3 regions of the Streptomyces sp. NPDC052114 genome follow, and region 1 is predicted to be linked to each of the others. Evidence: riboswitches for the same ligand, from Rfam matches in the RefSeq annotation. Region 1 holds a riboswitch; each other region holds the start of a gene.
What was found. A riboswitch is a leader RNA that binds a small molecule or an ion and turns the genes downstream of it on or off. The one in region 1 is predicted to bind thiamine pyrophosphate.
Positions count from the first base shown of each region.

Region 2: linked by a shared signal. The riboswitch ahead of AB0L89_RS07400 (thiamine ABC transporter substrate-binding protein) and the one ahead of thiO (glycine oxidase ThiO) in region 1 are both predicted to bind thiamine pyrophosphate.
Region 3: linked by a shared signal. The riboswitch ahead of thiC (phosphomethylpyrimidine synthase ThiC) and the one ahead of thiO (glycine oxidase ThiO) in region 1 are both predicted to bind thiamine pyrophosphate.

Region 1 covers NZ_JBFAWC010000011.1:57,929-60,187, reverse strand. Annotated here, with positions in the region: gene AB0L89_RS24360 (FAD-dependent oxidoreductase) at 1-1,197, opposite strand, end outside; TPP riboswitch at 1,343-1,456, shown strand; gene thiO (glycine oxidase ThiO) at 1,454-2,259, shown strand, end outside.
Region 2 covers NZ_JBFAWC010000003.1:109,394-111,652, reverse strand. Annotated here, with positions in the region: gene rlmN (23S rRNA (adenine(2503)-C(2))-methyltransferase RlmN) at 1-588, shown strand, start outside; TPP riboswitch at 622-738, shown strand; gene AB0L89_RS07400 (thiamine ABC transporter substrate-binding protein) at 816-1,889, shown strand; gene AB0L89_RS07395 (iron ABC transporter permease) at 1,952-2,259, shown strand, end outside.
Region 3 covers NZ_JBFAWC010000007.1:201,331-203,589, forward strand. Annotated here, with positions in the region: gene AB0L89_RS17680 (YibE/F family protein) at 1-997, opposite strand, end outside; TPP riboswitch at 1,069-1,224, shown strand; gene thiC (phosphomethylpyrimidine synthase ThiC) at 1,217-2,259, shown strand, end outside.

The DNA of each region.
Region 1 (2,259 bases):
CGACGGATCCTGGACCTTCTCCGGGTCGAGCCGGGACCCCGACTCGATGAGCTTGCGGCCCTGTGCCAGGTCCCGCGGGCGGCCCACCGCGAGGACCGCCACCAGGGCGCCGTCCCGCAGCCAGCACACCGACCAGGCCATGCCCGCCGGGTCGCCGCGCCACACCAGCCGGTCGGCGGCCGCGTGGTGCCCCGCGTACTGCACGAAGCGCCCGAACTGCTCCGACCAGAAGTACGGCACGGGGTCGTAGGCCGCCGGGGTCTCGCCGATGATGTTCGCCGCCAGCGTGCGCGGCCCCTGGACGGCGTTGTCCCAGTGGTGCACGAGCAGGCGCTCGCCGTACCGCGCGGAGGGGAAGGACGAGCAGTCGCCGACCGCGTACACGTCGGGCGCCGAGGCGCGCAGGTGGTCGTCGGCCACGACCTCCCCGTGCGCGCCGAGCGCGATGCCGGAGCCGGCCAGCCAGGCCGTCGCGGGCCGCGCCCCGATGCCGACGACGACGGCGCCGGCGGGCAGCCGGGTCCCGTCGGAGAGGACCACCGCGCCCGGTTCGACGTGCGCCACGCGCGCGTGGGTGCGCAGGGCGGCTCCGGAGTCCGCGTACCAGCCCGTCATCGGGGCCGCGACCTCCTCCGGCAGCGCCCCGGCCAGCGGCCGTGCCGCGGCCTCCACCACGGTGACGGAACAGCCCGCCTCGCGCGCGGCCGTGGCGAACTCCGCGCCGATCCAGCCCGCCCCGACCACCACGATGTCGTGCTGCTCGGCGAGGACCGGCCGCAGCCGCTCCGCGTCGTCCAGGGTGCGCAGGAGGTGCACCCCGGGGACGCCCTCGGTGCCGGGCAGCCGGATCGGCTCGGCGCCGGTCGCAAGGACCAGGGCGTCGTAGGCGACGGGGCCTTCGGCGGTGTCCAGCTCGTGGTCGGCGGGGCGCACGCCCGTGACCTCGCGGCCCAGGCTCAGCTCGATGCCGAGCGCCTCGAAGTCGATGTCGAAGGCGGAGCCCTCCGCCTTGCCGAGGAGGACCGCCTTGGACAGCGGCGGCCTGTCGTACGGCTGGTGCGGCTCCGCCCCGATGAGGGTGACCGCCCCGGTGAATCCCTGCTCGCGCAGGGCCACGGCGGTCTGCACACCGGCCATTCCGGCGCCGACGATCACGACGTGCCGCTCCGGGCGCTTCCGCTGCTGCTCGCTCTGCATCTGCTGCTCGCTCACCCGATCACTCTAGGACGGCGGACGGCGGCGGCTTCAGGGGCCGACGGGGAGATCTCTGACACACAGTCATGGTCCATACCCGGACAGCTCCCCTACTGCCGTGCGAAGCGACGGGCTAGGGTGGCCGGTGCAGAGCACTCGCGGGAGCCCGGACGCACCGGGCTGAGAGGGAGGCTGGGACGGCCTCCGACCGTACGAACCTGATCCGGGTCATGCCGGCGAAGGGAGGGGCTGGACGCCCATGCATTCACCTACGAGTACGCCCTCGCTCACCTCTGACGTCCTGGTCGTCGGGGGCGGTGTGATCGGCCTGGTCACGGCCTGGCGGGCCGCGCAGCGCGGCCTGTCCGTCGCGGTCGTGGACCCCGAGCCGGGCGGCGGCGCCGCCCAGGTCGCGGCGGGCATGCTGGCCGCCGTCACCGAACTGCACTACGGCGAGCAGACGCTGCTGGGCATCAACCTGGAGTCCGCCCGCCGCTATCCGGAGTTCGCCGCCGAGCTGGCCGAGGCGAGCGGGCGCGACCTCGGCTACCGCGCGTGCGGCACGCTCGCGGTCGCGCTCGACTCCGACGACCGCGCCCATCTGCGCGAACTGCACACCCTGCAACGCCAGTCGGGACTGGAGTCGGAGTGGCTCAGCGGCCGCGAGTGCCGGCGCCTGGAGCCGATGCTGGCGCCGGGGGTGCGGGGCGGTCTTCGGGTCGACGGCGACCACCAGATCGACCCGCGCAGGCTCTCTGCGGCGCTTCTGGTGGCCTGTGAGCGGGCGGGGGTGGTCCTCCACCGCGCCTGGGCCGAGCGCCTTCGTGTCGTACGCGACCGGGCGCTCGGTGTCGTCCTCGGGGACGGCACCGAGCTGACCGCACCGTCGACGGTGCTCGCGGCGGGCAGCCTCAGCGGGCGCCTCGCGGGCGTGCCCGACGACGTCCTGCCGCCCGTGCGCCCCGTGAAGGGGCAGGTGCTGCGGCTGACGGTGCCGAAGCCGTACGCGCCGTTCCTGAGCCGTACCGTGCGCGCGGTCGTGCGGGGCAGCCACGTCTACCTCGT
Region 2 (2,259 bases), on a different contig from region 1:
CGGCTCTCCAACATCGTCTTCATGGGGATGGGCGAGCCGCTCGCCAACTACAAGCGCGTCGTCGGCGCCATCCGCGCGCTGACCGACCCCGAGCCGGATGGTCTCGGCCTCTCGCAGCGCGGCATCACGGTCTCGACGGTCGGGCTCGTCCCGGCGATCCACCGGTTCGCCGACGAGGGCTTCAAGTGCCGCCTCGCCATCTCGCTGCACGCCCCGGACGACGAGCTGCGCGACACCCTCGTGCCGGTCAACACGCGCTGGAAGGTGCGCGAGGTGCTCGACGCGGGCTGGGAGTACGCCGCGAAGTCGGGGCGCCGCCTCTCCATCGAGTACGCGCTGATCAGGGACATCAACGACCAGGCGTGGCGCGGTGACCGGCTCGGCCGGCTCCTCAAGGGCAAGCCCGTGCACGTGAACCTCATACCGCTGAACCCGACGCCGGGCTCCAAGTGGACGGCCTCGCGGCCGGAGGACGAGAAGGCGTTCGTGGAGGCCATCGCCGCCCATGGCGTGCCGGTCACGATCCGGGACACCCGGGGCCAGGAGATCGACGGAGCGTGCGGCCAGCTCGCCGCGGCCGAGAGGTAGTCTGGCGGGCGTACGGCTCGTACACACATCTGCATATTCCGACAGGGGAGCGCCACAGCGCTGAGAGTGCGGCACCTTGGACAGGTGGGCCGCAGACCCTCTGAACCTCGCCCGGGTCATTCCGGGTAGGAAGTTCGGTCATCACTCAAGCTGTTGCGCCCTGCCCGCAGGCCGTCCGGCCGGCGGGCAGGGCCGCGTCTTCTCCTGGTCACCCAGGAGGAAAGTCAGTGAGCACCACCAAGAAGGTCACGTCCGCCGCGGTCGCGGTGGGCCTCGGGCTCGTCGCGCTCTCCGCGTGCGGCGGGTCCGGGGAGAGCGACGCCAAGAGCGTCACGCTCGTCAGCCACGACTCCTTCAACGTCTCCAAGGACGTACTGAAGGACTTCGAGAAGCGGTCGGGCTACAAGGTCAAGGTCCTCAAGGACGGTGACGCGGGCGCCGCCGTGAACAAGGCGATCCTGTCCAAGGACAACCCGCAGGGCGACGTCTTCTTCGGCGTCGACAACACCCTGCTCTCGCGCGCGCTCGACAACGGGCTCTTCCAGTCGTACGAGGCCAAGGGCTCGGACAAGATCGGGGCGCAGTACCGGGTCGACCAGGACAAGCACCGGGTCACGCCCGTCGACAGCGGTGACATCTGCGTCAACTACGACAAGAAGTACTTCGCCGACAAGAAGCTCGCGCCGCCGAAGTCCTTCGACGACCTGGCCGAGCCGCGGTACAAGAACCTGCTCGTGACCGAGAACGCCTCGACCTCGTCGCCCGGCCTCGGCTTCCTGCTCGGCACCGCCGCCCAGTACGGCGACAAGGGCTGGCAGGACTACTGGACGAAGCTCAAGGCCAACGGCGTCAAGGTCGTCGACGGCTGGGAGCAGGCCTACAACGAGGAGTTCTCCGGCTCCGCCGGCGGCAAGAAGGCCAAGGGCGACCGCCCGCTCGTCGTCTCCTACGCCTCCTCGCCGCCCGTCGAAGTCCTCTACGCCGAGCCGCAGCCCAAGGAGGCGCCCACCGGCGTCGCCACCGGCACCTGCTTCCGTCAGGTCGAGTACGCGGGGCTGCTCAGCAACGCCAAGAACACCAAGGGCGGCAAGGCGCTCCTCGACTTCCTCGCGGGCAAGGAGTTCCAGGAGGACATGCCGCTGAACATGTTCGTGAACCCCGTGCGCGAGGGCACCGAGCTGCCCGAGCTGTTCACGAAGCACGGTGTGACGGTCGACGAGCCCGAGACCCTGGACCCGAAGAAGATCGCGGACAACCGCGAGGCGTGGATCAAGTCGTGGACCTCGCTCGTACTGAAGTGACGGAAGTGAAAGTGCGCCCCGTGCAGGGGCGCTCCCGCGGGAGCGCGGCGCGGCTCGGTCTGATGGCCGCGCCCGTCGCGTTCTTCGCGCTCTTCTTCGCCTACCCCGTCACGGCGATCGTCGCGCGCGGGCTGCACGTCGACGGCGTCTGGCGCTTCGGGCGGATCACCGAGGTGCTCGGGCAGTCCGACATCCGGTCCGTGCTGTGGTTCACCACCTGGCAGGCGCTCGCCTCGACCGGTCTGACGCTGCTGATCGCGCTCCCCGGCGCGTACGTCTTCGCGCGCTTCGACTTCCCCGGCAAGCAGGTGCTGCGGGCCGTGGTCACCGTGCCGTTCGTGCTGCCGACGGTCGTCGTCGGGACGGCCTT
Region 3 (2,259 bases), on a different contig from region 1:
CGCCCGCGAGCAGCAGGCCGCTCATGTCGATGGACGGGTACAGGCCATGGATGAGGCCGGTGTTGTCGTCCGTGTTGCCGGTCAGCGCCGCCCAGCCGATGAAGAGCGAGCCGAGGAGGCCGATGAGCAGCAGGGAGATCAGCGTGCCGAGTACCGCGACGGAGGTGCGGGCCGTGAGGCCGTGACAGAGATAGAGCGCGATCAGCATGATGGCGCTCGCCCCGATCACCGCGACGACCAGCGGGTTCGAGCCCTGCAGGATCGCCGGCAGGATGAAGAGGGTCAGCACCATGAAGCTGATGGCGAGCGCGACCAGGGCCATCACACCGCGCATCCGTCCCACCACGACGACGGCGAGCGCGAAGATGCCGGCGAGCAGGGCCATCGGGATCTTGCGGTTCACATCGGTGACCGAGTACTGGAGCCCCTCGGGTGCCTTGGGTTCGTAGGCGACCACCACCTCCTGGCCCGTGCCGAGTTGCCGGGGCGAATCCGGCTGGATGATCTCGATGAAGGTGCGGCCCTTGTCCTTGCCGCTGGTCACCTCGATCGTCGCCTTCTTGCAGATGCCCTGGGCGTTGGACTGCGCGGACTGGCCCTCGGCGGTGGACGTGTCGCCGTTCGGCGTGGGCTGCGAGGGGCTGAGTTCCTTGCAGGGCAGCTCCAGCACCTTCGTGACCTTGGCCGACTGCATCTGCCGGTCGAAGCCGACGCCGGTCCGCTCGTGCGACGGCGCACCGCCCGGCCAGAGCACCACGAGCCCCACGACGACCGCGGTGGCGAAAGGAATCAGCACCGCGGCGATGACCTTGCGCAGATGCTGGGAGACCGGCGCGGCCGGGCCGTGACTGTGACTGTGGGAGTGCCCTCCGTGCCCATGTCCGGGGGACTGTCCAGGGGAACGCCCCTGCCCGGGAGGCTGGCCCGGACCCTCCGGAGGCGGTCCCGGGACGGGCGGTTGCGACGGCGGCGGGGACGGCGGCGGTGTGGTGGTCACTGACCGATCATCGCAAGAACGGAGGGGGCCCTCTGTTCAGCGCGCCCGACATGACGCTAGCGTGGAGGCACCTTTGCAATCGCGGGAGCTCGGAGCACCGGGCTGAGAGGGCGCTGACCTCCGTACGAAAGGCACCAGTGGTGGTGCGGACCGTACGGGATCCGCTGCGTCGACCGCCGAACCTGTTACCGGGTAATGCCGGCGTAGGGAGTAGGTCTCATGACCACATCGGACGCACGCACGCCTGCCTCGACGCAGCACGAGAGCGACGAGGCCGGGAAGTCCATCGGCTGGCACAAGGCGTACGTCGAGGGCTCGCGCCCCGACCTGCGCGTGCCGGTCCGCCAGGTGCACCTCACCAACGGCAAGGCCGTGACCCTGTACGACACTTCCGGTCCGTACACCGACCCGTCGGCCGAGACCGACGTCCGCCGCGGTCTGCCGCCGCTGCGGGAGAACTGGATCATCGCCCGCGGCGACACCGAGGAGTATGCGGGCCGTCCGCCCCGTCCCGAGGACGACGGCATCAAGCACACCTCGCCGCGCGGCGGGCTCAAGAACCTCGACGCGGTCTTCCCCGGCCGCCCCCGCCAGCCGCGCCGCGCCCGCCAGGGACAGGCGGTGACGCAGCTCGCGTACGCCCGTCGCGGCGAGATCACGCCCGAGATGGAGTTCATCGGGATCCGCGAGAACCTGGACCCCGAGATCGTGCGCGCCGAGGTCGCCGCGGGGCGCGCCGTGATCCCGGCCAACGTGAACCACCCGGAGATCGAGCCGATGATCATCGGCAAGAGGTTCCTGGTGAAGGTGAACGCCAACATCGGCAATTCCGCCGTCACTTCCTCCATCGAGGAGGAGGTGGACAAGATGACGTGGGCGACCAAGTGGGGCGCCGACACGGTCATGGACCTGTCCACCGGCCGCAACATCCACACCACCCGCGAGTGGGTCCTGCGCAACTCCCCCGTCCCGATCGGCACCGTTCCCCTCTACCAGGCCCTGGAGAAGGTCGACGGCCGCGCCGAGGAGCTGACCTGGGAGATCTACAAGGACACGGTCATCGAGCAGGCCGAACAGGGCGTGGACTACATGACGGTGCACGCGGGCGTGCGCCTTCCGTATGTCCCGCTCACCGCGCGCCGCAAGACCGGCATCGTCTCGCGCGGCGGTTCGATCATGGCGGCCTGGTGCCTCGCGCACCACAAGGAGAGCTTCCTCTACGAGCACTTCGAGGAGCTCTGCGAGATCCTCGCGGCGTACGA